DNA from 3 places in the Streptomyces sp. NPDC048514 genome. Region 2 is predicted to be linked to each of the others. Evidence: riboswitches for the same ligand, from Rfam matches in the RefSeq annotation. Region 2 holds a riboswitch; each other region holds the start of a gene.
The links. Region 2 has a riboswitch for cyclic di-AMP ahead of ACGFT2_RS25850 (M23 family metallopeptidase). Riboswitches for the same ligand answer to the same signal wherever they lie in the genome.
Positions count from the first base shown of each region.

Region 1: another riboswitch for cyclic di-AMP. It lies ahead of ACGFT2_RS09755 (transglycosylase family protein); the one in region 2 lies ahead of ACGFT2_RS25850 (M23 family metallopeptidase).
Region 3: another riboswitch for cyclic di-AMP. It lies ahead of ACGFT2_RS09395 (NlpC/P60 family protein); the one in region 2 lies ahead of ACGFT2_RS25850 (M23 family metallopeptidase).

Region 1 covers NZ_JBICWT010000004.1:215,051-217,293, reverse strand. Annotated here, with positions in the region: gene ACGFT2_RS09760 (transglycosylase family protein) at 1-766, shown strand, start outside; cyclic di-AMP (ydaO/yuaA leader) riboswitch at 943-1,115, shown strand; gene ACGFT2_RS09755 (transglycosylase family protein) at 1,120-1,824, shown strand.
Region 2 covers NZ_JBICWT010000011.1:371,630-373,872, forward strand. Annotated here, with positions in the region: gene ACGFT2_RS25845 (PP2C family protein-serine/threonine phosphatase) at 1-479, shown strand, start outside; cyclic di-AMP (ydaO/yuaA leader) riboswitch at 738-907, shown strand; gene ACGFT2_RS25850 (M23 family metallopeptidase) at 915-1,946, shown strand; gene ACGFT2_RS25855 (aldo/keto reductase) at 2,145-2,243, shown strand, end outside.
Region 3 covers NZ_JBICWT010000004.1:129,245-131,487, forward strand. Annotated here, with positions in the region: gene pcrA (DNA helicase PcrA) at 1-966, opposite strand, end outside; cyclic di-AMP (ydaO/yuaA leader) riboswitch at 1,254-1,425, shown strand; gene ACGFT2_RS09395 (NlpC/P60 family protein) at 1,433-2,243, shown strand, end outside.

The DNA.
Region 1 (2,243 bases), on a different contig from region 2:
CAAGGGCACCACGCCCTGGGCCACGTGCGCCCTGCTGTCCGGGCTGACGTCGAACTCGGGCTCCGTGGACGTCGACACGGGGGTCGGCGGCTCCGGCGGTACCGGTGGTTCGCCCGACTCGTCCGGTTCGGCCGGCGACTCCGACTCGTCCGGTCTGCCGGATGCGTCGACCTCGGACCCCGGCAGTGACTCCGGCAAGGACACCGGCTCCGGTTCCGGTTCCGGCTCAGGCTCCGGTTCCGGCTCGGACTCCTCCAGCGGCTCGCCGGACGCGCCGGCGTCCGGTCCGGGCAAGGACGCCGGCACCGATGCCGGCACCGACTCCGGCTCGACCGGTACCAATAAGCCCGAGTCGGACAAGTCCACCTCGCCCGGCGCGGGAAAACCGCAGAAGCGCGACGACTCGACCGTCACCACCCCCGGTGCCGACAACTCGGGCAATTACCGGCAGAACGCCGGTTCCTGGAGCCTCGTCGACACCGGCGCCCTCACGCAGGGCGGACGTCATCGCGGAGAGAGCGCGGACGAAAGGGTGACAAACGGTCAGGAGGGGACCCTGGCGGGCCGGCACGCCTCCCGCGAACCGGGCACCTACACCGTCCGCGAGGGCGACTCGCTCGCCTCCATCGCCGACTCCCTGGAGGTCGACGGAGGGTGGCGTGCGCTCTATGCCGACAACAAGAAGGCCATCGGCGCCGACCCGAACCGCATCACTGCCGGTCAGACCCTGGAAGTCGGTCCCGAAACGGGCGAAAAGCAGCCGTAGTTGACGCCCTGATTCGACGCTGATGTCCGGTTTGGTGAAAGTGTGGGATGAGTCTCAGAAGCCCTGATCGTCTTTGAAATTCCGTCGATCGCGTGTCTACGGTCAAGGCCGCTCGTCACCACGAGCCCCGGCAGTCGCAACGCCGAATCCTGCCAGCGATTGCCCGGGAACAGTCGTCGCGTCAAGCGCCGAAGGCAGGAGCGGGGGACCCAAGGTAGGTGCCGGGACCAGCAGTTGAGCTGGCACCGGCTGGGGGTGAAGCCGCACTCCGCGCAAGCGGGAGTGCGGCCGGGCAACTCAATCGGCCCGAACCCGACAGCTCACCTCGCAGGCGTCGGTGAGGGGATCGATCCATGCTGTTTTCCGGCAAGGGCAAGCACCGTCGTCCGTCCAAGGCCGTCCGCGCCGTCGCGCTGGCCGGTGTCACCGGCGCCGCCGTCGCCGCCCCGCTGATGGCGGCCGGCAACGCCTCCGCCGCCACCACCTCCGAGTGGGACTCGGTCGCCCAGTGCGAGGCCGGCGGCAACTGGTCCATCAACACCGGCAACGGCTACTACGGCGGCCTGCAGTTCTCCGCCTCCACCTGGGCCGCCTACGGTGGCACGCAGTACGCCGCCACCGCCGACAAGGCCGGCAAGGCGCAGCAGATCGCCGTGGCCGAGAAGGTCCTCGCGGCCCAGGGCAAGGGCGCCTGGCCGGTCTGCGGCACGGGCCTGTCGAGCACCCCCAACGGCGGCTCCGCCCCGGCCGCGCCGTCCGGCGACACCGCGTCGAAGAAGACCACCTCGTCGAGCGGCACCACCACCCGCTCCACCGGCGACCAGGCCGCGTCCCGGTCCGCCGAGCGTCCGGCCGCGAGCAAGACCGTCACCACCCCGACCGGCAAGAAGGTCAAGAAGGGCGACGGCGAGTACAAGGTCGTCACGGGTGACACCCTCGGCACCATCGCCCAGAAGCACGGCGTCAAGGGCGGCTGGCAGAAGCTGTTCGAACTGAACAAGGACATCGTCCAGGACGCCGACCTCATCTACCCGGGTCAGCAGCTGCACCTGAAGTGACAGCGGGCCCCGCACGGGCCGCGCCCTTGCTGCACCTGAAGTGACAGCGGGCCTCGCACGCCCGCACCTGAAGTGACAGCGGGCCTCGCACGCCCGCACCTGAGGTGACAGCGGGCCGCGCCCGGCCGCACCTCAGGTGACAGCGGGCCTCGGCCGCGCCGCACCCGAGGTGACGGCGGGCCCGGTCCCGCGGCACCCGGAGCCGCAGCGGGCCGCCGGCCACGGTGCGGCGCCCTCACCTCCCCGGCCCGTCCCCCGAAGACCCCGTGAGGGCCACCCCCGTCCCCACGGGCTCCCCGCCCCGGCGCGTGTTCCCCCGTACGCGCCGGGGCGGGGTTTTTCGTTTCCAGGCGCCGGCCCCCGCGCTTTCCCTGTTCTTCACCGGTACCCCTCTTTGTTCCGACAGTGAACAATGGGTA
Region 2 (2,243 bases):
AGGCGGTGGCTCAGCGCCTGGAGCGGGCGCTGGCCCGCGAGGGCACCCGGCGGGACGGTATCGACGCGTTCGAGGGCTTCACCACCGCCGTGCTCGCCGAACTCCCGCACGGTGACGGCGTCGTACGGGTCGTCAACCGCGGCCATCCGGCGCCGCTGGTGCTGCACGCCGACGGCTCCCTGCGGACCCTGACCGGGCACGAACCGGCGCTGCCGCTCGGCATGCGTGACCTCGGCGGCTGGCCCGACCGGGCACTGGAGACCCGTTTCCCGAGCGGGGCCACCCTGCTGCTCTACACCGACGGCCTGTCCGAGGCCCGGGACGCCCACGGCCGCTTCTACGAACCCGAGCGGCGGCTGGCCGGCCGCGTCTTCCCCGGCCCCGGCGCGCTGCTGGGCCGGCTCGCCGCGGAGGTGCGGCGGCACTCCGGGGGCGGGATGGCGGACGACATGGCGCTGCTCGCCGTACGGCAACCGTGAACGGCTCGCCGTACGGCGGTCGTGACCGCCCTCACCGTCGGTGACCGCACGACCCCCGTCCGCAGGACACCTGAGTCACCATCAAAACCTCTGTGACTCCTGAATCTCGGTCAACTCGCCCGATTTGCAGCGGACTGCAGGGTAAGTCCATGGCCGGGAACATTAATGATCAAGCCGAACGGCTTGGAAACCACCTGCCGGGTCTATTAACGTTCGATAACGCAGCGCGGTCGTCCCAGCCGTCACAAGAGACGGCTCCGTGCGCACGCGCCGAATCCCGCGAGGGAACCGGGGAACCACCACCTTTGGGGTGAATCACGCGAAAGCCGTCGTGAACTCGCTGAGTCCACGTCCGGTTTACGCGCGTAGGAGACCTTCCTGCTCCGAACCCGTCAGCTAACCCGGTAGGCGGCGGAAGGAAAGGAGCGCGCCCGCGTGGCGTCCAACCGGCCTGCCCCAGAAGCCCCGTTCATACCGGCACCGTCCGAGCCCGAGACCTTCGGGTACGGCTCCTACAGCGCCGAGGAGGGCCCCTGGGAGGAGTGGAATCCCACCGAGGAGTCCATCACCCCGGTTCGCGGCCGGCACCGCGTCGCCAAGCAGCGCGGCGGATTCGCCCGCAGCTCCACCGTCCTCGGCGTCGGCGTGATCGCCGCGGTCGGCGCGGGCGGCATGGCCAGCGCCAACACCGGCAAGCCGCCGGTGTCCATCTCCCTGCCGGACCTGCCCTCCATGGGTTCGCTGTTCGAGGACGGCTCCTCGCCGGCGCCCGAGGCGAGCACCACCGCGCTCAGCGACGTCGGCGTGACCTCCGCGGACACCGAGCAGCACACCGACGCGGGCGAGACCCTGCGCAACCGGATCATGGCCCAGGCCGAGCAGCAGCAGAGCAAGGCCGACAGCAGGGCCACCGCCGCCGCGCTGGCCACCGCCGAGAAGCAGAGCGCGGAAGCCGCCGCCAAGGCGGAGAAGGAGGCCGCGGCCAAGGCCGCCGCCGCCAAGGAGAAGGCGGAGGCCGACGCCGAGAAGGCGGCCGAGGCGAAGCGGCTGGCCGAGCTGGCCAAGCAGTACACGCTGCCGACGTCCTCGTACACGATCACCTCGACCTTCGGCCAGGCCGGTTCGATGTGGTCCTCAGGCCACCACACCGGCCTCGACTTCGCCGCCCCCACGGGCACCCTCATCAAGGCCATCCACGGCGGCACGATCACCCAGGCGGGCTGGGCCGGCTCCTACGGCTACCGGACGGTCCTCACCCTCGACGACGGCACGGAGCTGTGGTTCTGCCACCAGTCCTCGATCAGTGTCTCCGTCGGCCAGAAGGTCGGCACGGGCGACGTCATCGGCCGCGTCGGCGCCACCGGCAACGTCACCGGCCCGCACCTGCACCTGGAGGTCCACCCGAACGGCGACGCCACCGGCATCGACCCGATGGCGTGGCTGCAGGGCAAGGGCATCAACCCCTGACCTTCGCTGCGCGGGACCGCGGGGTGCTCGTCGGCGGAAGACCTGCCGGCGTCCGGCTTCGCGGAAGCCCCCGTGGCGTCCGGCTTCGCGGAAGCCCCGGTGGCGTCCTCCTGTACGGAGCCCTGGGGCGCCCGCCTTTGCGGGAACTTGGCGCCGATGGCGGAATGGGATCATCCGCTGTCGGTGTTGACGCGAAGTATGACTTCTCCGCGCAAACTCGGTTCCTCCGACCTCGAGGTCTTCCCGCTCGCCCTCGGCGGCAACGTCTTCGGCTGGACCGCCGACGAGCAGGCCTCC
Region 3 (2,243 bases), on a different contig from region 2:
GGCGGGCGGCAGGTCGGCCTCGCCCGGCGGCACGTCGGCGTCCTCGGGGGCGCGCTCGCCCGTGCCGACCAGCTCGCGCACCAGTGCGTACTGGGCGTGGTTGGTGTCCTGGTACTCGTCGACCAGGACGTGGCGGAAGCGGCGACGGTAGTGCTCGGCGACGTCCGGGAAGGCGCGCAGCAGGTTGACCGTCGTCATGATCAGGTCGTCGAAGTCCAGCGCGTTCGCCTCGCGCAGCCGCGACTGGTACATCGCGTAGGCCTGGGCGAGGGTCTTCTCGAAGCCGTCGGTGGCCTGGGCGGCGAAGTCCTCCTCGTCGATCAGCTCGTTCTTCAGATTGCTGATCTTGGCGCTGAAGGACTTGGGCGGGAAGCGCTTGGGGTCGAGGTCCAGATCGCGGCAGACCAGTGCCATCAGGCGCTTGCTGTCGGCCGCGTCGTAGATCGAGAACGAGGAGGTGAAGCCGAGCTTCTTCGACTCGCGTCGCAGGATCCGCACACAGGCGCTGTGGAAGGTCATCACCCACATCGCGTTGGCGCGCGGGCCGACGAGGTGCTCGACGCGCTCCTTCATCTCGCCCGCGGCCTTGTTGGTGAAGGTGATCGCGAGGATCTGGCCGGGGTGCACGCCCCGCTCGGCGAGCAGGTGGGCGATGCGGTGGGTGAGCACGCGCGTCTTGCCGGAGCCGGCGCCGGCGACGATGAGCAGCGGGGAGCCGGCGTGCACGACCGCGGCGCGCTGGTTGTCGTTCAGCCCCGCCAGCAGGGCCGCCGCGTCGATGACGGGGCGCGGGGCGCCGTCCCGGTAGTAGGCGTCCCGGTCCGGGGGCACGTCGAACTTCCCGCCGAACAGATCGTCCGGAACCGGCTCCGGAGCGTGATCGTCCTCGGGTGGCGGGGGTTCCTCCTCGCGCCCGCGTGGGGCTTGGAGGTTCGCCAGGAAGCTGTCGTCAAAGAGGCTGCTCATCGCTCTCCGAGTCTAGGGCGCCCCACCGACAACCGGTCCCGGTCCCCGGAACACGGCCCGCGGGCGCAGTCCGCTATCGGACATCGTCCCGGAGCGCCGGCCGTCGCCCCGCCGGGGACCGATCATCCCCTCACGCTGCGGAAGCACCTGGTCACGGGCGTGTGAAACCTCCCCCAGGTCACAGAAATGTATCGGACATACCGCACACCAACCTTCACAGGAGTCACACGAGTTGGTTAGGTTTCCGTCAGGCCGTACGACCCCTCTCCGGCGAACCTCGCCGGGCCGAACGGCCTCCGCCGAGTCCGGCGCGCCCCGCACGGTGCCCGGAGCCGGGGACCCACCGTTCCTGGGGTGAATCGGCCGACTCCCGCACGGGACGACGCCGTAGGGCAACCCTTCCGAAGCACCCGCCCGAACCCGACAGCTAACCCGGTAGGCGGCATGTTGGAAGGAGTCGCCTCCCTTGGCGTCGCACCGCAAGCCGCGCCCCGGCGGCACTGGACCGGGCCTGCGCGGCCCCGTTCTCGCCACTGCCGCCCTCACCTCCGTGGCCGTCCTGTCCCAGACGGCCGAGGCCGCGCCCGCCGACGACGGCAGGCCGAGCCCGGAGGAGATCGAGAAGAAGATCGACGAGCTGTACCGCCTGGCCGACGCGCCATCGGAGGAGGAACCGGCGGCCCGGCACCGGGCCCGCGCCGATGAGACCCGCCAGGCGGAGGCCCAGCGCGCGGCCCGGCTCGCCAAGGCGCGCGAGGCGCGGGATCCGTTCGCGGCCGACCCGGACGCGGCCACCTCACTGCTCGCGGGGTATCCGCAGGACCACTTCGCCCAGAACAGGGTGATGAACCGGCTCGCCTCGCGCGTGAAGAACGCGGCCGAGCGGGGCAGAGCCGCCCGGAGCGCGGGAGCAACACAGGCAACGCAGGCAACGCAGGCAACGCAGGCAACGCAGGCAACGGCAGCGTCGTGGTACGACGTGACCGCGGCGGGGGCCGGCACCCCCGGCCCCGAGGCCGGGGCCACCGCCGCCGCCATCGCCCCGGAACGCGCCGCTCGCGTCCCCGTCGCGGACCGCGCGACGAGAGCCGCCACGGCGGACCGCGCCCCGAAGGCCACCACCCTGGATCAGGACGCCAAGGCCACCGCCCCGGACTACGACGTCAAGGCCGCGAAGGCCGCCGTACAGCGCAAGCTCTCGGTCACGCGCGAGTTGCTGTTCCGGCACACGGCCCGGGAGAACGACGGACGGGGCGCGCCCGCTCCCCGCGTCGCGA